Regions from separate parts of the Rahnella sp. RFA10(1/100) genome, predicted to be linked through region 2. Evidence: predicted binding sites of a transcription regulator. Region 2 holds the regulator's gene; the other holds the start of a gene.
The links. Region 2 encodes LexA, which represses DNA repair genes until DNA is damaged. Its sites were predicted from a motif close to TNCTGTATGTACATACAGNA; they were not measured.

Region 1 (10,979 bases), on a different contig from region 2:
AGACACTCATCGCGCCAAACATACCGGCGGCCACGATAAACGTTCCGAAAATTGAATCACCGGTGTAGACCAGAAAAATGCTGGAAAGCGTCAGACCGGTCAGTGCGGAATATAGCATGAACAAACCGGTGGCCACGGTGCCGCTCAGACGGTTCACCATACCGGAAATCACAAAGACCAGCGCCAGCTGCGCGATAATTAAACCGAAGAAAGTAATCTGGCTTGAGAAAACAAAGCTCATGATTTTTTCAGAGCCGGAAGCATACCAGGCCACAAATGCCGTCAGCAGCAAACCACAGAACATCCAGCCATACACTTGCGCCATGTACGCCTGAATGCCGGTGTTCGCGCGTTCAACAATTGAACCGTTACTGCGTGGATATCGATCCATGATGATTACCCTTTTGCATGGAGGATGAAAAATGAGGCCAAAACAGCCTCCCGATTTTTAAAGCGTATCACAGATAGGAAGAAAAGCATGGAAGGTCTGCGTGCGGTTGAGATGCTATTTACCAGCGGGCCGCCGCCTGTTTATCGCTGTCACGGGCATCGACCCAGCGGTCCCCCTCTTGCGTGGCTTCTCGCTTCCAGAATGGCGCGCGGGTTTTCAGGTGATCCATAATGAATTCATTGGCTTCGAATGCCATGCCGCGATGTGCACTGGTCACACCGACAAACACAATTTCATCGCCCGGATACATCGGCCCGATGCGGTGATAAACCGACACGCGTTGCAGCGGCCAGCGGTTACGGGCTTCGGCAATAATCTCGGCCAGCGCTTTTTCGGTCATGCCCGGGTAATGCTCCAGCGTTAAGGCACTGACATGACTGCCCAGATTGTGGTTACGCACTTTGCCGGTAAACGTGACAACAGCACCGTCGGCGTCGGATTGCGCCAGCCAGTTGTATTCATCACCCACGCTGAACGGCGCAGCATCAACAACAATTTTCGTCTGATCCATCTCAGCCTCCGGTCACCGGCGGGAAGAACGCCACTTCATCACCCGCGCGCAACGGATGCGCCATCGTGGTTAGCGTCTGGTTAACCGCCACCAGTAATTTTCCTGATTCCAGCGCCAGTGCCCAGCGTTCTCCCCGTCCGGTAAGCGCAGCCCGTAACGCTTCCACCGTGGCAAAATCTGCAGGAAGTTGCAGGCTGGAGGTGCCGGTCAGTTCGCGCACCTGTGCGAAGAATAAAATATCAATCATAGTACCGCCTTAAAGTCGCCTGATTTACCGCCACTTTTTTCCAGCAGACGGATCGGGCCGATCACCATATCTTTCTGAACCGCTTTACACATGTCATAGATAGTCAGCGCCGCGACGGAAGCCGCCGTCAGCGCTTCCATTTCCACCCCGGTTTTCCCGCTCAGACGGCAGCGTGACTCGATACGCACGCGGTTATGCTCCGGTTGTGCTTCCAGAGTCACTTCTACTTTGGTCAGCAACAGCGGATGACACAACGGGATCAGATCCCAGGTCTTTTTCGCGGCCTGAATACCTGCGATACGCGCCGTGGCAAATACATCACCTTTGTGATGATTGCCGTTAATGATCATCGCCAGCGTGTCGGCAGCCATTTCAACAAAGGCTTCCGCACGGGCTTCACGAACAGTTTCCGCCTTGCCGGAGACATCCACCATGTGAGCATCGCCGGATGCATTAATATGAGTCAGTTCAGACATACTTATTTCTTCAAATGTGGAGTGAAATTACACGGCCCCTGACGGGCATCAAGCTGCGCTTCAATGATGTTATCCCAGGCGGTCTGGCAGGCGCGGGTTGAACCGGGCATGGCGAAAATCACCGTCTGGTTGGCAATGCCACCTATGGCGCGCGACTGAATGGTCGAGGTACCGATATCTTCAAACGACACCATGCGGAACAGCTCACCGAAGCCTTCGATTTCACGGTCAAACAAGGGCTTCAGTGCTTCCGGCGTATTGTTGCCTGCACTAAAACCCGTGCCTCCGTTGATCAGAATCGCCTGGATTTTTTCATCTGCAATCCATGCGGAAACCACGGCACGGATACTGTAAATGTTTTCTTTGACGATTTGCTGTGCGACGACATGGTGGCCGCCTTCGGTGACGGCTTCTTTCAGGTAATGCCCGGACGTGTCTTCCGCGTCAGTACGACGGTCAGACACCGTCATAATCGCCACAGATAACGGCAAAAACGCTTTACTGGCTTTGCTCATCAGTTTGCTCCTTAAACGATTACTACCGGATTCAGCCGCCGATAAACGACAGATTCTGGGTGATCCCGGTATTGCCTTCATGCAGGAAGTGGGTCTGTTTTTTACGACTGAGGCCCCCCTGAATGCGATCCATCAGATCGTCCTGCTGCATGTCGTCGGCTAATAAATCACGCAGCGGAATACCCTGCTCGCCGAAAAGACATAAATGCAGATTGCCGATGGCCGATACCCGCAGCCGGTTGCAACTGACGCAGAAATCTTTTTCGTACGGCATGATCAGACCAATTTCACCCAGATAATCCGGATGGCTAAATACCTGCGCGGGGCCGTCGCTGCGTGAGCGAAGCTGCAACTGCCAGCCCTGATGCACCAGCTGTTCGCGCAGCACTTCACCGGAGATATGGTGTTTGCGGAACAGGTCACCCCCGTCGCCGGTTTCCATCAGTTCGATAAAACGTAACTGGATCGGGCGGGTTTTAATCCACGCGAGGAAGGTATTCAGACTGGCATGATTCACATCGCGCATCAGCACGGTATTGACTTTTACTTTGCTAAAACCGGCGTCAAAAGCAGCATCAATGCCAGCCATAACCTCGCGGAATTTATCCTGCCCGGTGATGGCATGAAACTGGCGGGCATCGAGACTGTCAACGCTGACGTTGATATTGGTGAGACCCGCGTCGCGCCATTTCGCAATATCACGCGCCATACGGTAACCATTGGTGGTCACTGCCAGAGTTTTAATGGAGGGGTTTTCGCGCACTGCGGCAATGATTTCGCAGAAATCGCGGCGCAGCGAAGGTTCTCCACCGGTCAGACGCACTTTTTCTGTTCCCAGATTGGCGAACGCACGGCTGACCCGACGGATTTCATCGAGCGAGAGAAAACTTTTATTGCTGTGTCCGTGCGGCTTATAGCCATCCGGCAGACAATAGGTGCAACGGAAATTGCACACATCAGTGATCGACAGCCGCAAGTAATAAAACTTGCGGGCAAAAGCATCAGTAAGTTGAAGCACCTTAACACCTTTCCAAATACGGGAGATGCGGGCATTTCTGCCGTGCACCCTGGTGACATAGTGTCACGGCCAGGGCTCCATATTGTTTCTGCGGGAACGACGTCAGAAAAACAACTTAGGAACCAGGGCTAGGAGTTGATTCATCCGGTCCGTAGCGGAGCGATAATGAATACGGGGTAACGGAGCATATTCTAACGCCGCAAAGTCCCGTTCGCCAAGGTGGTTTTTCGTTATGTATTTTGATATATAACGATATTTCACAACAAAAGGCAGCATTTTCAATGCCAAAAGCATCGGGTTTTTAATGTTCTCAGAGTGGCGAGAAGGGGTAACATCTTGTTGCAATATTAGGTAAAATCCGCCGCTGGAAAACGAGGTAAACCCGCCGCTCCCCATTTGAAAGGAAAACCATGCGCAATCGAACATTAGCTGACCTCGACCGGGTGGTGGCGTTAGGCGGAGGGCACGGGCTGGGCCGGGTGATGTCTTCACTTTCGCTGCTAGGCCCGCGTCTGACTGGCATTGTCACCACCACCGATAACGGCGGTTCAACCGGCCGTATCCGCCGTTCCGTTGGCGGCATCGCCTGGGGCGATATGCGCAATTGCCTGAATCAGTTGATCACCGAACCGAGCCTGGCATCGGCGATGTTCGAATACCGTTTCAGCGGCCAGGGCGAACTGGATGGCCATAATCTTGGCAATCTGATGCTGCGTGCGCTGGATCACCTCACCGTACGCCCGCTTGAGGCGATCAATCTGGTGCGCAGCCTGCTGAAAGTTGACGCAGAATTGATCCCGATGTCCGAACAACCCGCCGATCTGGCCGCGATTGATGCCAATGGTGAACATGTCCACGGCGAAGTGAACGTCGATAAACTGGCACAAATACCGCGTGAATTGCTGCTGGAACCCCAGGTGCCCGCTACCCGGGAAGCGTTACAGGCAATCGCCGAAGCCAATCTGATCCTGATCGGGCCGGGCAGTTTCTTTACCAGCCTGATGCCATTATTACTGATGAATGATATGACAGCCGCGCTGCGCCGCAGCCGGGCGCATATCGTGTATATCGGAAATCTGGGGAAAGAACTGAGTGTCGCCGCCGCCTCGCTGACGCTGGATGACAAACTGGATATGATCGAGAAGCGTATCGGCCGCCGCGCCGATGCCGCCATTGTCGGGCCTAAAGTCAACATCGGCAGCAGCGCCGCTGAACATCTGATTATTCAAAGCCCGCTCGAAGCCAGTGATGTGCCCTATCGTCATGACCGCGACATGTTGCGGATGGCGATTGAAGAGACGCTGCAAAAAATGATCTGATTCCGGAAATCACAAACACGAAAGGCCGCTTTAGCGGCCTTTTTTGGGTTCAGAAAACGGAGTTTATGACCAGTCGGCCAGAATTTCCGCCGTCGTTTTTACCGTTACCGGATTGCCCGGCACGGATAATTCACGCCAGACTTCATTATGTTGCCCGATCAGTTGCTGCGCTGAAACATATGTACGATCGCCAGTGGTATGCGCATCCGACGCGACCGTCACGGCATAACCTTTGCTGGCAGCAACCTTGATGGTGGTATCTACACAATAGTCCGTCGCACAACCGCAGATAGTAAAACCGGTTACGTTCAGTTCTTCCTGCAGAACATGATCGAGGGAGGTGCGGTAGAAAGAATCGCAGGCGGTTTTAGTCACGGAAAGTGCGTCTTCCGGCAGATGTAGCTCCGGCAATACCTGCCAGTATTCACTCCCTTCCGTCATTTCGCCTTCAGCGTGTTGAATGAAGATGACGCGCCCTGCCCGGGCTATCAGTTGATTAATCTGTTCGACCCGTCCGCTGCGGTCATAACGCGGCGAAGCAAATACCCCGTTTTGCATATCTACCACAATAAGAACACGTTGCTCTGACACGAGTTTTCTCCTCACAAGAACACGTTGAATTACTTTTTCACCAGCGGATGATTATTCCAGGGGCTGTCGGCTGCAGGTGCGGCGGTACTGACTTTGGTTTTTTGCGGCACCTGTGCAGACGAGGGGGTGCGGCGCTTGCTGCGGGTCAAATCCGGGCGCAGATGGCCTTCGATAAAATCCAGATATAAGGTTTCCACTTCCTTACGCGCCCAGGGTGTGCGGCGCAGGAACTTCAGGCTGGATTTCACACTCGGGTCACTTTTGAAGCAATTGATATTGACCTGTGAGGCCAGCGCAGGCCAGCCAAAGTTATCCACCAGTGTTGTCAGCAGTTTTTCCAGCGTGACGCCGTGCAGCGGATCTTTCGCTGCGCCAGGGTTTTGTGGTGTATCCGTCATTGGCTCGCTCGTCATTTTAAGATGTCAGGGTGATGATTTACAGGCCGCGCAGTCTATCACTTTTATCCCCGACATACTTCACATTGCCTGTGGGTTGGCTGCGTTCAATCACCCGACTTATTTGGGGACCGCTTTACGAAATCGCAATAAACTGCTCGCGCAACGCATGCAGCTCGTCACGGGTGTTAGCCGCTTCTTCGAACTCCAGATTTTGCGCGTGCGCATACATTTTGCTTTCCAGCTCTTTAATGCGCTGCTCCAGCGCTTTTGGCGTAAGCGATTTGAAGGTCTGCGCCGCTTCGGCATCGCGTTTGTCTTTGTTCTTTTTGGTCTTCGGTTGACCGAGTTGCAGGATGTCGGAGATCTTCTTATTCAGCCCCATCGGCGTGATGCCGTTTTCGAGGTTATACGCTTCCTGTTTGGCGCGACGACGTTCGGTTTCTTCAATGGCACGGGCCATCGAGTGGGTAATTTTATCACCGTAGAGAATCGCTTTACCGTTGAGGTTACGCGCTGCACGGCCGATGGTCTGGATGAGTGAACGTTCAGAACGCAGGAAGCCTTCTTTATCCGCATCCAGAATGGCCACCAGCGACACTTCCGGCATATCCAGCCCTTCGCGCAGCAAGTTGATCCCCACCAGCACGTCAAATTCCCCCAGACGCAAATCGCGGATAATTTCCACACGCTCAACGGTATCGATGTCAGAGTGCAGGTAACGCACCTTCTCGCCGTGTTCTTCCAGATACTCCGTCAAATCCTCGGCCATACGTTTGGTCAGCGTGGTGACCAGCACACGCTCGTTAATCGCGACACGTTTACGGATCTCCGATAACAGGTCATCCACCTGTGTGGTCACCGGCCGTACTTCAATGATCGGATCCAGCAGACCGGTCGGACGCACCACCTGATCGACCACATCGTCACCGGACTTCTCCAGCTCGTATTTCCCCGGCGTGGCTGAGACATAAATACTTTGGGGTGCCAGCGCTTCGAATTCCTCAAAACGCATCGGGCGGTTATCCAGCGCGGAAGGCAGACGGAAACCATATTCCACCAGCGTTTCTTTACGAGAGCGGTCGCCTTTGTACATACCGCCGATTTGCGGAATGGTGACGTGCGATTCATCGACAATCAGCAGGCCGTCAGCCGGAAGATAATCAAACAACGTCGGTGGCGGCTCGCCCGGCCCGCGGCCGGACAGATAACGTGAGTAGTTTTCAATACCGGAGCAATAACCCAACTCATTCATCATTTCGAGATCAAACTGCGTACGCTGGCTGATACGTTGCTCTTCCAGCAGTTTGTTATTGGCAAGCAGCACCTTGCGGCGATCCGCCAGTTCGACCTTGATTTCTTCCATCGCCTGTACAATACGTTCGCGCGGCGTTACGTAGTGCGTTTTAGGGTAAATGGTAAAACGCGGCACTTCATGTTGCACCTGGCCGGTCAGCGGATCAAACAGCGAAAGACGTTCAACTTCCTGATCAAACAGCTCAATGCGCAACGCCAGATCATCCGATTCAGCCGGGAACACATCAATCACTTCGCCACGCACGCGGAAAGTACTGCGCTGGAAAGCCTGATCGTTGCGTGCATATTGCAGCTCTGCCAGACGACGCAGGATCGAACGCTGATCGATAATCATCCCTTTGGTCAGATGAAGCATCATTTTCAGGTACAAATCCGGATCGCCCAGACCGTATATCGCTGAAACAGAAGCCACCACAATGACATCACGTCGTTCGAGCAGAGCTTTGGTGGCAGAAAGGCGCATCTGCTCGATGTGTTCGTTCACCGAGGCGTCTTTTTCGATAAAAGTATCTGAACTTGGGACATACGCCTCTGGCTGATAATAGTCATAGTAAGAGACGAAATATTCGACGGCGTTTTCCGGGAAGAATTCTTTCATCTCACCGTATAACTGCGCGGCCAGCGTTTTGTTGGGGGCCAGTACCATCGTCGGACGGTTCAGATCCGCAATCACATTCGCCACGGTAAAGGTTTTGCCCGAACCGGTGACCCCGAGCAATGTCTGGTGCGCCAGCCCGTTCTCCAGCCCTTCTTCCAGACGGCGTATCGCCTCTGGCTGATCGCCGGACGGTTTAAATTCGGAATGCAGTTTGAACACTTTACTCATGACGGGCTACCTGACTGAAATGGGAACGCATAGGGCCGTGCGCGCTGTACGGGTGAACAGTTTGCGGAAAAATAGTATGAAAGACTTCGCGATTTTTGCCAGCCCTGATTTTACCTTCGCTATAATACTGTATATAAAACCAGCTTCCAACCGATAAAGGATGTTTGCGTTTAACCTGCTGGCGCTGCTGCACTTTTTTAGGATATGAAGGATGAGATCTCTCACCATCAGGTGACATTTTTTCCCAAAATTCTTTCCCCTTCCGCTTCCTGACCACAGGCTGACGAAGATTGACACAACTATGACGAACGAATTACGACTGTATTGCTTTTAGGTAACTCATTGATTAAAAAGATTATCACTAAAAAGCTGCGAATACGGGCAAACTGAGCGGAACCCGCATGCTGACTCGTCTGTAGCAACTTTTCTTACTCTCATACACAAGGTTATCCACAGGAATAGTGGATAAGTCTCAGCACGCCCCGCGCTGCGGGAGTTGGTAAAAAACAGGATTTTGCCTCCTGCCGGTCTGAGAGGTCTTTTTTAGTTATTTTTTATCTTTTTTATCTCCTTATTTATGCCTATTTTGCCTAGAGAGTCAGGCTGATGTTTCTTGCAAAAACCAAAAGTGCATCCCGACAGGATTTTTTGCTCATGTTTGTCCATGAGGTTGCACCAAAAGCAGTAAGGGCAGCACTGGCAAAGTGCAGTTCCCTTGATGCCGCACCCTGCGGGGGAAAACTCAAAACCTCAGAAACGCTAATGAATAATCCTAAATTGTAAGGGGCCTGGCTGGTAACACCCATGCAACGCCCCTTTTCCCTGCCGTTTTTACAAACTTGGCCTGAGAGTTGCAACGTCTGTGCATGAAAAGGTTAAGGCAGCCAGAACTGCTTTTTTCACCCCGGCGTAAAAAATGAAGATCTCCCTGTTTTCTGGGGTACAGAATCATTTTTAACGTAGGGAAACCTCTCTTAGCCCCATTTATGACTGGTTAAGGGATATTTATCTGTCATTGATGCTGTCAGATTGTCCGTCAACAAACGGGATTAAATTCTGTCAGGGGCATCAATAGCGGAACATAAATGTCAGAAATATGACAGTGGCCGTCAAAGTGAAGTTCAGCGGAAGGCTCCGTGCGGGAGGGAGATCTGATGTTAAGTGTAAAATCAGTTAATCAGTATTATGGGCAAAAACATATTCTGTGGGATATCAATCTCGAACTGTACCGCGGTCAATGTACCTGCCTGATCGGGCGAAATGGCGTAGGAAAAACCACGCTGGTGAACTGCATCATGGGGCATCTTCCGGTGAAAAGCGGTGCAATTTCCTGGCAATCACGTGATGAAGAACCGCAAAGTCTGCTGAATTTGCCGGTCGAAAGCCGTGCGCAAATGGGTATCGGTTACGTGCCACAAGGACGGCAGATTTTCTCCCAGATGAGCGTCGATGAAAACCTGCAAATTGCTATGATGGCCAGCCGGAATAAGACCCGTCGTGTGCCGGAAGAAGTGTATGACCTTTTTCCGACACTAAAGGAAATGGGAGCGCGCAAAGCCGGTGAACTTGATGAAAGCCAGCAGCAGCAACTGGCAATCAGCCGTGCACTGGTTCAGGAGCCTGAATTACTGATTCTGGATGAACCCACCGAGCATACCAGCGCATCAATGGCGGCGAATATGGGTAATATTATTCACCGCCTGAACCGTGATCTTGGTCTGACATTGTTGCTGGTCGGCCATAAATTGCCGTTCATCCGCAGCGTCGCGGACCGTTTCTGTCTGGTCGATGACGGACGAAACATCGCGCAAGGCACGCTGGCGCAGCTTGACGATACGTTAGTCAAAAATTATCTGACCGTCTGATGTCTCAGCGGGTGAGGCGGTCCAGATCCAGATATTGGCCTAAATTCACGTCCAAACCCTGAGTCAGGTACGGGATCTCGCCCAACAGGGGCGCAGGCAGCATACGCGTGAGTGTCTCTCTGTAAGCCTGATGATGCTTCCCCGTTTCCTGAATGTCATTGGCTATCCAGCCTGCCAGAGGCAAGCCGCTTTGTACAATGGCCTGCGCCGTCAGCACGGCATGGTTAATACAACCGAGCCGCATGCCTACCACTAACACTACCGGCAATTGTTCGGCCACCGCCCAGTCGGCAAACGTGTAATCTGCCGTCAGCGGCGTGTACCAGCCGCCCGCGCCTTCCACCACCACCCAGTCCGCCAGCGGTTCGAGATGACGCAACCCGTCTGATAACACCTGTGGATCAATCGGCCGGTTTTCCAGTTCGCTGACGATATGAGGTGACGTCGGTTCGATAAACGTGCACGGGTTCACTTCGTCATAACGCAGCCCGACAGTGCTGTAAGCCTGCAAGGCCAGCGCATCACTGTTGCGAGGCCCTTCCCCGGTCATTTCACTGCCTGATGCCACCGGTTTATAACCGGCGGTTGTGTGTCCGGCGCATGCAGCAGCCTGTAAAAAAGCAGTGGTCGCCACGGTTTTACCGACTTCAGTGTCGGTGCCGGTAATAAAGTATTTTTTCATCATTTATTTTAATAAAAGTCTGGTGTTGGTTGGCTCCCTCCCCAGCGAAGGGGAGGAGCCGATCAGCGAGGGATCAGTTCTTCGACCTGCAAAATGCCGTAGACCAGCCGGTAGTTGAGCGGCAGGATGCCGTCGCGGCGGGCATAGTGTTTGTCCAGTAATTGCAGACGTTCCCTGCCACCCAGGCCGCCGAGCCGGCCGTTCTTGATGTGCGTCGCGCCGATGCCTTTCAGCGAACGAAGCAGTGACATGACATCAGGAAATCGGGCAACGTGATCGCTGAACGTCACTTCATGACGATACGGCGCACAGGCTTCAGCGATTTTGTCCGGTGTCAGGAACTGGTTCACGTGACGCCGGCCATCGACCTTCATCCACGCCGCAGCCAGTTCATTGAGCGAACCTTCTGCCAGGGTAGAAAACAGTACCAGCCCGCCGTTGCGGGTGACCCGGTGCATTTCTTCCAGCGCGCGCGGCAGTGCGTTGCACCACTGCACGGCCAGATTGCTAAAGCAGATGTCGACAGAATTGTCGGCAAACGGCAGACGTTCGATGTCCCCAGGGATATATTCATCGGCTGAATCCAGTTCACGCGCACGGTTCAGCATGCCTTCGGAGAGATCCAGCGCAATGACATTTTTGCCCTGCGCGCGCCAGTACCGGCTGAAGTGGCCGGTGCCGCAACCGGCATCGACGACAATCTTGCCGGAATCTTTCAGATACGGCGCTGCCAGCGCCAGCAATTCCTCACCCACATCACGCTGCA
Region 2 (10,979 bases):
ACGCCAGTAAATGCAAGGCAAATGCGTCATCAGGGAAAGCCTCAAGCATGCGAACTTCCGCCAGCCATTGCGGGAAACGAACATGCTGCGGGAAAGCATTTCGCGCTGCCAGACACAATGCCTCGCGCCCTTCTTTTTGCAGGGACGCTTGCAAATACAGCGGTAACGTTTCCTGACTTTTCAGCACGTCCAGCGCTTCGAGTGCCAGCGCATCCAGTCCGCAACCGGTCAGCTGAATGGCGATATTCATGGCGTTTTCGCCACGCCGGCCGGTGACATCGCGCAATTGCGCTGCCGATTTCGCAACAGGCGAAAGGTGATAACGCAGGAAGTGCAGAAGGTAATGCAGCGGGTAACGTGTTAAATGTGCTTCGATATACGTCTCGGCGTCCTGACCTAGCAGACACAGCAGCGTGGCTTTCAGTCCGATCAGGCCGTAATGATTCGCCTGCGTCGCCAACCCTTGCTCACAGAAACTCAGCGCCTGCGGATACTGCTCACGGCGGATGGCTATCCGTGTCAGCCCGAAGTAGCCCCCGGATTTAGCGTTGCCGCTCCAGACGGCGCGGTAATAGCTGTCAAAAGCCGCGTCAAAATCACCGGTCTCCTCAAGCGCGTTCGCACGAACGAGACTCGCCAGCCCGCATTGCGGATTCTTATTCAGTCTGTGTGCCCGGCTCAGCGCCACATCAGCAAAAGCCAGGGCCTGAGTAAAATTAGCCTGATTGTAGCTGAGTGTTGCCAGCGCCAGATTGCAGCGATAATCCAGCGCATCCAGTTCCACACCACGCCGGTAATAATTCACAGCCCCCTGACTGGCATGGTTGTATTGCTCAAGATGCTGACCGATAAACCAGGCCTCATCTGCAGAAGTGATGTCCTGCGCGGGCAAGGGCGCGCTGGCAGGCGACGGTAACGGCGTCTCACTGGCCTGATGTTCCAGATAGGACAACAGCTCTTGCCCCTGTTCATTCAGCAAGCGCAGCTGAAGGCGCGATGGGAATTCGCCACTCAGTTCGCCCTGAACCACGTCTCCAGGCTGCAAAGTCATGTCCTTTTCCAGCAGAATTTGCGTGCCATCTTCAGAACTGATCCTGATTTTCACGCCTTGCAACGGACTGACCGCATAAATGCCCCACGCCAGTTTTGGCCCGTGACGCTCAAGTTTAATCACCGCCTGCCCGGAGGCATTCTGCACCGTACCCAGGGCACTGTAAGGCAGGAAATTCTGAACGAAACACTTCTCCTCAAATGCATCCAGCCAGGTGAAATCCGGCTGATTATCGGTGAATACGCCGGTCATCAGCTCAATATAAGGCCCGTTGTTATCGGTCAGATTACGATCCCACGCACGACCGAAATCGCAGTTCCCCCACGTCCACTGCTTTTTACCCGGCGATACATGATGGTCAGCGATGTGCAGTAATCCGCCCTGCTGTTCGTGGTCATACGCGCCCACGAAGTCATAGTCAGATTTGTCGGCCATGTAGGACGTCGGAACGGGAATGTTTTTATAGCGCGAGATATCCACGCCCGCCGAGTAATCCACCTTATAATAGGTGCCGGTGGCTATCGGGAAGGAAGAAACGTCCCGTTTACCGTGATCGAAAACGGCGGTGACATCCGGCGGAAATACGCTCTGATGGCCATCACCGCCGGTAACTGCCGGATTAGCCCACCACAGGAAATGGCGCGGCGTCGGATTGCCGTTGTAAATTTTGGCGCTGATTTCCAGCAGCGCTTTATCGGGATAAAGGGTGAAACCGGTCATTACCTGCAAGCCGCGCATCGGTTCCACTTCGCCCATCCACACGGTTTGAGCACCGTTATCGTGTGCCTGAAGAGTGAAATCCACCGGCATAAAAGTGGTCGGACGGTGATGCTGCGGCCAGTTAAATTCGATACCCCCGGAAATCCACGGCCCCAGTAAACCGACCAGCGCGGGTTTCACCACTTCGTTGTAATAGACAAAATCACGCTGTTTTATTTTGTCCCAGGCACGGTGGACACGACCACCCAGCTCCGGTAGCAGCATGATTTTAAGAAAATCATTTTCCAGATACAGCGCCTGATAGGTTTTCATAACCTTCTCACCGGTCAGCGTATCCGTCACGCCGTACGGATATACCGCACCGGAAGACCCCTGATAAACCCGGTGTGCCAGAAACATCGGGTGCGTGTCCTGTTTTCCTGTCAGCCAGGTCGGGAGCTCGATCGCTTCCTGCCAGACTTTTACCGCTGTGCTCATGATTTCCCCTCAGTGCGCTGGATCGAAATATCAATTTCGAGATTCTACGCAGCGTACTGACAGGGAGGATTTGCTACGGTCACGCAATTCAGTAAACGGGGTTTAGTAAATGTCGGTAACCGGATTGAATAATCTGCGGCTGCGTCAGTTCAATAAGCAGGTGCTGATGACGTTGCTATATCGCGAGAAAAATGCCAGTAAATCCACGCTGGCCAGGCTTTCCCGTCTGTCGATCCCGGCCGTCAGTAAGATCCTCGACGATCTGCAAAATGATGGCTTAATCATCCACAGTCCGGTCAATTTACACTCGCGCGGGCTGGGCGGCGGAAGTTACCAGATAGCCACCGACGGCAGCGCCGTGCTGTGCCTGAATATCACGCCTTACCGCATCGAAAGTATTCTGGTCAGCAGACTCGTTTTACCGCTGAGTGACTATCAAATGACGGAGATTTCGGTCAGAACGCCGGATGCACTGCTGACGCAAATCGAAGCCTGCTTTCATCAGTACAAAAAAAGCTATCCCGGACTGAAAATCCGGCTGGCACTGGCGATCCACGGGCAGGTTAATCCGACTACCGGCGTATCACAGCGGATGCCGCAGGCACCCTGGACCGGTGAAATTGAGATTAAGTATCTTCTGGAAGAAAAGTTGCAAACTGACATCCTGATGGACAATGACTGCATCATGCTGGCGCTGGCGGAGAAATGGCAAGGCATTAATTATCATCAGGATTTTTGTGTAATTAATGTCGATTACGGCATCGGTTCTTCCTTCGTGATTAACCAGCAAATTTATCGCGGTAATCTGTTTGGCAGCGGACAAATCGGCCATACCATCATTGATCCCCAAGGCGACCGGTGCGCCTGCGGACGATATGGTTGCCTCGAAACGCTGGCCTCATTGTCAGCATTAAAGAAAAAGGCCCGTCAGCTTGAGCCTGCGGATCCGGCAAGGAGAACGCCTTCAACACAGGAACTGATCGACCGCTATCATCGGGGTGAAAGTGCCATTTGCGAGCAGGTTATGGAAGGTGCCCGCGCGCTGGGGCTGAGTCTGTATAACTTTCTTAACATTCTGAATATCAATCACATTTATCTTTATGGCCGCAGTTGTGGTTTTGGCGATGCCTGGCTGAAAACCGTCTGCGGACAAAGCGGCCTCAATCCCTTTGATCGTATCGATCACGTCAAAATTCAGGCTACGCATATTGCACCGGGAATACTGAGCCGGGAGCAGCAGATTATGGGTATCGGATATCTGTATGTGGAAAAGGCGCTGGACGCGATGGCAGGTTGAATGGCGCATAATTCGTCGTTTTGGTGCAAGCATGGTAAAATCATCACGGGTCGCATGATGTGGCCTCTTTATTCCAATCTGCGCTCAGAGACCGTTGCCATGACCCTGAATAACCCGGAAAAATTACTTTCACAAGCTGAAGAGCTTTGCCAGCAGCGCAATGTTCGCCTGACCCCGCAGCGGCTGGAAGTACTGCGTCTGATGACGCAACAACCCGGTGCGATCAGCGCCTATGATTTGCTGGATCTGTTGCGTGTGAGCGAACCTCAGGCGAAACCGCCAACGGTTTACCGGGCGCTGGATTTTCTGCTGGAACAGGGGTTTATTCACCGCGTTGAATCTGCAAATAGTTATGTTCTCTGCCATCATTTTGAAGAGCCAAGCCATACTTCTGCGCTGTTTATCTGTGACCGCTGTGGGCTGGTCACAGAAAAAACCACCGATGGCATCGAAGAACGCCTGGCAAAACTGGCAATGGAATCCGGCTTTGATCTTCGCCATTCTGTGGTGGAAGCGCATGGATTATGTGCAGAATGTAAAGTAGTGGAAACCTGTGACAGCCATGACCGGTGTGATCACGACCACAGTATAGTGGTGAAAAAACGCTGAGAGATGAAGGTGTTACGGAAGAGGAACTGAAAGACTGCGGGAAGGTGAAATGCAAAGGTTGGGTACTTCCGTGTACCCGTATCCTGAATTGTTCCGGGTAGGAGCAGCATTTTTCAGGATACGTCACTGATATGCGAGGGGGAGTCGCATGTTACCAGTGATATTTATTTTTGGTTTCCCATTCATTGAGCTCTTTCTCGGCCTGATCTTTCTGATAGCCATAGCGCTCCTGAATTTTACCCACTAACTGATCACGTTTACCTTCAACCACTGTCAGGTCATCATCAGTCAATTTACCCCATTGTTCTTTCACTTTCCCTTTGAACTGTTTCCAGTTACCGTCGGCTTGATCCTTATTCATAATAATATCTCCTGTTACCTTGGGTTTTGTGAACTGCATTTCTGGCTTGCAGTTCGTCCTTAACACTTCAAAGGTTAGTAGAGAATCTCGATTAATCCTCCTGAAACAGAGATAAAACCCGTTATTAGGATTAATCCAAAGCAGGAAATAACGCCAGGGCGGGGTTTATTCCTTTGAAAAGCATACAAATCAGTCCGCATGAAGCGAAAACCAGGTGTCGTGCCGCCAGTAACGGCACCAAATCCAGCCAAGGGATAATCCCCGCATCCCCAGGAAAACCGTCAATGCCAGCCACAAGGCATGGTTGCCCAACAGCGGTAAGCTGAAAAGCGTCAGCCCGTATCCTATCGCCGCCACGACCATACTGTTACGCATATCCCGCCCGCGCGTGGCACCGATAAACATGCCATCCAGTAAATAACACCAGACAGCTACCAGCGGCAGGATGATTTGCCAGCCCAGATAATGGTCCGCCAGTTCGCGTAACTCAGGTAGTGACGTCAGCGCATCAATGATCGCCCCGCCTGCAAGCGCATAAATCAGGGCAAAAATCAGGGCAACCAGCCCGGCCTGACGGCACGCGGCATGCCAGACATCCAGCAATTTCTGGCGATTCCGGGCACCGAATGCTTCACCGGAATGCGCTTCGATAGCATAGGCAAAACCGTCCAGCGCAAAAGCGGTGAAGGTCAGCAGGTTCATCAGCACCGCATTCACCGCCACGATGTGGCTGCCAAGCCGTGCGCCGAGAACGGTCAGTGAGGCAAAGCAAAGCTGAAGCAGAAGTGAACGCAACATAATGTCGCGGTTAAGCCCCAGCAGACGGCGCAGGTTACCACGCCAGGCCGAGGTGATTTGTGCGCCGGTTATACCCCGTTGCTTCATTACCCGCCAGACAAAGTACAGCCCGATAAATAGCGTGAAATACTCGGAACTTGCCGTCGCCATGGCAGCACCACGCACATTCCAGCCCAGCCCCATCACCAGCCACAGATCCAGAATGATATTCAGCAGATTCCCGGCAATCAGCAAAATCACCGGCCCGCGAACATACTGAATGCCCAACAGCCAGCCAAGGATCACCAGATTCGCCAGTGAAGCCGGGGCACTGAACCAGCGAATTTCGATAAACAGCCTCGCCTGTTCAAGCACCGGTTGGCTGCCCCCGACGATATGAAACGCCTGTTCCATCAGGGGGTGCCGGAACAACACTATGGTGAGACCAGACAATACGGCCAGCAGAAAGGGTTGTACGAAAGCGCGCGCCAGCAACCGGTTATCATTCGCGCCCAGCGCCTGAGCGGTCATGCCGGTGGTACTCATCCGTAAAAAAAGTAAGAGCATAAAGAGGAAAGTCGTGATCATCGAACCCACAGCCACTCCGCCGAGATAATCCGGGCTGTCGAGATGACCGATCACCGCCGTATCCACAAGCCCGAGAAGAGGCACCGTGATATTTGAAAAAATCATCGGCAATGCCAGCCTCCAGAGCGCCTTATCGGCGGGGCTTAAAAAGGTGTTTTTGAGTGTTTGTCGCGGGGAATGATGTTGCATAGAGAATCTCATGCCGGAGGTTCAGGTTATGCCTGTAAGTGACATCGCCCCGGAAGGGGCGACGAGATGAAACGTTAAAGCTTAGCGGTATGTCAGAGGCGGCTAACGAACCCGCAAATCAACAATATGACCATTGGGATCAAGAATTTGACCCAGTAATATCTGACCGAGTCATTCGAGTTGCAGGAAGGCGGCAAGTAAAAAAATCCCGATGAGCTGACAGGAGTCAGTGATTCGGGTGAACGCACGCAGCCAACGCATCTGCAGCCCGAAGTACGAAGGTCAGATCCAGTCACCGTTGCGGATGACGCCTACGGCCAGCCCTTCAATGCTGAAATTCTGCTCACGTAAATCAACCACGATCGGCTGGAAATCGCTGTTTTCAGGCAATAACTGCACCACACTGCCCTGTTTTTTCAGACGTTTCACGGTGACTTCATCATCTATACGGGCCACAACAACCTGTCCATTACGCACGTCTTGCGTTTTATGTACAGCCAGCAGATCGCCATCAAGAATACCGATATCACGCATCGACATACCGCTGACACGCAGCAGGAAATCGGCACTCGGCTTAAACATGGCCGGATCGACCTGATAGTGTCCTTCAATATGTTGCTGGGCCAGCAACGGCTCACCGGCAGCAACCCGGCCGATCAGCGGTAAACCCTCTTCTTCTTCCATCAGCAAACGAATGCCACGTGATGCGCCGGAAACAATCTCAATAACACCCTTACGCGCCAGCGCTTTGAGATGCTCTTCCGCCGCATTGGGGGAACGGAACCCCAGACGTGATGCAATCTCTGCGCGGGTGGGTGGCATACCGGTGGTGGAGATATGATCGCGAATAAGGTCGTAGACCTCTTGTTGTCTGGTCGTTAAAGCTTTCATTCCGCCCCCTGGTTGTTTATACAGTCTTGCTGTGAGTATATACAGCTAAACGATCAATGAAAACCTAAGATTGAATAAAAACAGGGCATAACGTTGATTCCTGGAATGCAGATTCCAAATCAGAACCATCGTGGCCAAAAGATGCTGACCCAGACAAAAAACGCCAATATGATGGTCAGAAGTACGGCAGCCGAGCCGATATCTTTTGCACGACCTGAAAGTACGTGAAACTCAGATCCGATACGGTCTATCGCGCATTCTACCGCGCTGTTGAGCAGTTCAGTGACACAGACCAAAACAACGGATCCCACCAGCAGAATGCGTTCTACGGGGCTGACATCAAACCAAAAAGATAACAAAATTAACGGAATAGCGACGCTGGCTTCCTGGCGAAAGGCCGCTTCATTTTGCCATGCCGCTTTCAGCCCTTTCCAGGAATAGCCAGCTGCTTTATAAATTCGGGTAAATCCAGTGACTTGGTTAGCCATTTCTTTTACTGATCCTTAGAGAATTTGCCGCACTTTATACCCCAAATAGTCGGGGTGCAGAAAGGCGGTAAAGAAGTGAATCCTGATGAGCTTACATGAGTAAGTGATTCGGGTGAACGTCTTAAGCCAACACCCCTGCGGCTTGAAATAAGAAGGGTATTGCATCACCACAGATCTCATCTGAGCTTTCTGGTATCCTTGCGGCGAAATGGCTAACAAGAGGCTTCACGTTTTTATGTCAGGTTGGCGTAGACTTTATTACACATTATTGAATTTACCGCTCTCATTGCTGGTAAAGAGCAAGGTCATACCTTCAGATCCGGTTACCGAGTTGCATTTAGACCCGACGCGGCCGATTTTGTATGTATTGCCCTATAATTCCAAAGCCGATTTGCTGACGTTGCGTGCGCAATGTCTGGCACAGAATCTGCCTGATCCCCTTATTCCGCTGGAAATTGACGGAACCCTGCTGCCAAGCCATGTCTTTATTGCTGAAGGTCCGCGCGTATTCTCTTATTACACGCCGAAGCAGGAATCCGTAAAGCTGTTCCACGACTACCTTGATTTGCACCGCAATAACCCGGATTTAGACATTCAGATGTTGCCGGTGTCGGTGATGTTTGGTCGGGCACCGGGCCGTGAAGGTCAGGATGACACGCCACATCTGCGCGTACTGAACGGCATCCAGAAATTCTTCGCTGTGCTTTGGCTGGGGCGGGACAGTTTTGTCCGCTTCTCCAATACCGTTTCCCTGCGTTATATGGCGACGGAACACGGCACAGATAAAACCATTGCTCAAAAGCTGGCACGTGTGGCGCGGATGCACTTCTCCCGTCAACGTCTGGCCGCCGTTGGCCCACGTCTTCCGGCACGTCAGGACTTGTTCAACAAATTGCTGTCCTCAAAAGCCATTGAAAAAGCGATTGAAGACGAAGCCCGCAGCAAGAAAATTTCCCACGAAAAAGCCCAGCAAAATGCCATCGCCCTGATGGAAGAGATTGCCGCTGACTTCTCTTATGAAGCCGTGCGCCTCTCTGATCGCGTACTGAGCTGGACGTGGAACCGTTTGTACAAAGGCATCAATGTTAATAATGCTGAGCGTGTACGCCAGCTGGCGCTGGACGGCCAGGAAATTGTGTATGTGCCCTGCCACCGCAGCCACATGGACTATCTGCTTCTGTCTTACGTGCTCTATCATCAGGGGCTGGTACCGCCGCATATTGCCGCTGGCATCAACCTGAATTTCTGGCCAGCTGGCCCGATTTTCCGCCGTCTGGGCGCGTTCTTTATTCGTCGAACCTTCAAAGGAAACAAGCTCTATTCAACGGTGTTCCGTGAATATCTGGGCGAACTATTCAGCCGTGGTTATTCGGTGGAATACTTTGTGGAAGGGGGGCGTTCGCGAACCGGACGCCTGCTGGAGCCGAAAACCGGTACGCTGGCCATGACTATTCAGGCCATGTTGCGCGGTGGTTCACGCCCGATCACGCTGGTGCCAATTTACATCGGTTATGAGCACGTCATGGAAGTCGGTACGTACGCCAAAGAATTGCGCGGTGCGACCAAAGAGAAAGAAAGCCTGACGCAAATGCTTAACGGCTTGCGCAAGCTGCGCAACCTTGGCCAGGGATATGTGAACTTTGGTGAACCGCTGCATCTGACCACTTACCTGAACCAGAATGTGCCGACCTGGCGTGAAGCCATCGACCCGATCGAAGCACAACGTCCTAGCTGGCTGACGCCAACGGTACAGGACTTAGCAGAACAGATCATGGTGCGTATCAACAATTCAGCAGCAGCCAATGCTATGAACTTGTGTTGTACCGCGCTGCTGGCCTCACGCCAGCGTTCACTGACCCGTGAACAACTGACCGAGCAAATCGACTGCTACCTGCAATTATTGCGTAACGTACCTTACAACGCGGATTCAACGGTGCCGGATCTGACTGCCGATCAGTTGCTCGATCACGCGCTGAACATGAACAAGTTCCAGGTTGAGAAAGACAACATTGGCGACATCATCGTACTGCCGCGCGAACAGGCCGTTCTGATGACGTACTACCGCAACAACATCCATCATATGCTGGTGTTGCCGTCGCTGATTTCAAGCATTGTGATGCATCACCGTCAGGTCAGCCGCGCGGAATTACTGCGTCAGGTCGAACTGATTTATCCGATGCTCAAAGCCGAATTGTTTATGCATTTCGAGACGTCTGAGCTGCCACAGGTATTGGATGTTTTGACGCTGGAACTGGCACGCCAGCAAATCATTCATCTTGAAGATGATGAACTGACCCTTAATCCGGCGCGGATCCGTACCCTGCAACTGCTGGCGGCCGGTGTACGTGAAACGCTGCAACGCTACGCGATTACCTTCTCCCTGCTCACCAATAACCCAAGTATCAACCGTGGTGCGCTGGAGAAAGAGAGCCGGATTATGGCGCAGCGTTTGTCCGTACTGCACGGTATCAATGCCCCTGAATTCTTCGATAAAGCCGTTTTCTCGACGCTGGTCGGTACACTTCGCGCTGAAGGCTATATCAGTGACAGCGGTGATGCCATTCAGGAACAAACACGTGAAATTTATCTCATGCTCAGTGATCTGATGACATCAGACATCAAGCTGACCATTGAGAGTGCGGGTATGCCGTCTGATTTGCCGCAACCGACTGCGCCTCCGGCGGAGCCGAAGCTGGATGTGCGCGATACCAATCATTAACCGCCATTAGCGCCAGCCAGTGCTGGCTGCATAAAAACGCCCGGACTCTTTACGGAGGCCGGGCGTTTTTTTATGGGCGTTGAATCAGTTCAGGAATATTTACAACGTGAACCCTGACAGGCTCATCAGAATGCCGAGGAACAGCACCAGCCCGACATAATTGTTCTGGCGGAAAGCCAGGAAACAGGCATCACGTTCACGTTTGGCAATCAGCTTCTGCTGATGTACAAACAGCGCAGCAGCCAGCAGCAGCGACCAGTAAAACGGTGCACCGAGCTGGGAAAGATGGCCGACAATGCCCATCAGAACCAGCGTTGCCAGTTGCAGCAGGCCGATGATCAGCGTGTCAAAACGTCCAAACAGAATCGCTGTCGATTTCACGCCGATTTTCACATCATCGTCACGATCGACCATCGCGTATTGCGTATCGTAAGCCACCGTCCAGCAGATATTTGCCACGAACATTAACCAGCAACTGAGCGGCACACTTTCGCTCACCGCCGCATAAGCCATCGGGATAGCCCAGCCAAACGCTGCGCCTAAAACGACCTGAGGCAGATGACTGACGCGCTTCATGAATGGGTAAATCCATGCCAGCGCCAGTCCGGCCAGAGACAGTAAAATGGTCATGCGGTTAAGCAGCAGAACCAGCAGGAATGACACCAGCACCAGTCCGACGAATAATATTTTCGCCTGCTTGCCAGTGATCGCCCCGCTCGGCAATGGCCGTTGAGCGGTACGTTTTACATGACCATCAAATTTGCGATCGGCGTAGTCATTCACTACGCAACCGGCGGCACGCATGAAAAACA

Region 1: the regulator LexA is predicted to act here: its motif matches at 7,792-7,811, upstream of uvrB (excinuclease ABC subunit UvrB).

The regions. Positions count from the first base shown of each region.
Region 1 is NZ_SEWR01000001.1:1,281,265-1,292,243, forward strand. It holds gene ETV65_RS05835 (Bax inhibitor-1/YccA family protein) at 1-391, opposite strand, end outside; gene moaE (molybdopterin synthase catalytic subunit MoaE) at 510-962, opposite strand; gene moaD (molybdopterin synthase sulfur carrier subunit) at 964-1,209, opposite strand; gene moaC (cyclic pyranopterin monophosphate synthase MoaC) at 1,206-1,685, opposite strand; gene moaB (molybdenum cofactor biosynthesis protein B) at 1,688-2,200, opposite strand; gene moaA (GTP 3',8-cyclase MoaA) at 2,232-3,218, opposite strand; molybdenum cofactor riboswitch at 3,208-3,365, opposite strand; gene ETV65_RS24900 (hypothetical protein) at 3,321-3,644, opposite strand; gene yvcK (uridine diphosphate-N-acetylglucosamine-binding protein YvcK) at 3,629-4,537, shown strand; gene ETV65_RS05870 (isochorismatase family protein) at 4,601-5,128, opposite strand; gene ETV65_RS05875 (VF530 family protein) at 5,158-5,526, opposite strand; gene uvrB (excinuclease ABC subunit UvrB) at 5,660-7,666, opposite strand; gene ETV65_RS05885 (hypothetical protein) at 8,257-8,472, opposite strand; gene ETV65_RS05890 (ATP-binding cassette domain-containing protein) at 8,821-9,531, shown strand; gene bioD (dethiobiotin synthase) at 9,536-10,216, opposite strand; gene bioC (malonyl-ACP O-methyltransferase BioC) at 10,276-10,979, opposite strand, start outside.
Region 2 is NZ_SEWR01000007.1:244,745-255,723, forward strand. It holds gene ETV65_RS19975 (DUF5107 domain-containing protein) at 1-2,248, opposite strand, end outside; gene ETV65_RS19980 (ROK family transcriptional regulator) at 2,358-3,545, shown strand; gene zur (zinc uptake transcriptional repressor Zur) at 3,645-4,154, shown strand; gene ETV65_RS19990 (CsbD family protein) at 4,306-4,515, opposite strand; gene dinF (MATE family efflux transporter DinF) at 4,705-6,069, opposite strand; gene lexA (transcriptional repressor LexA) at 6,352-6,960, opposite strand; gene ETV65_RS20005 (diacylglycerol kinase) at 7,080-7,448, opposite strand; gene plsB (glycerol-3-phosphate 1-O-acyltransferase PlsB) at 7,684-10,167, shown strand; gene ubiA (4-hydroxybenzoate octaprenyltransferase) at 10,267-10,979, opposite strand, start outside.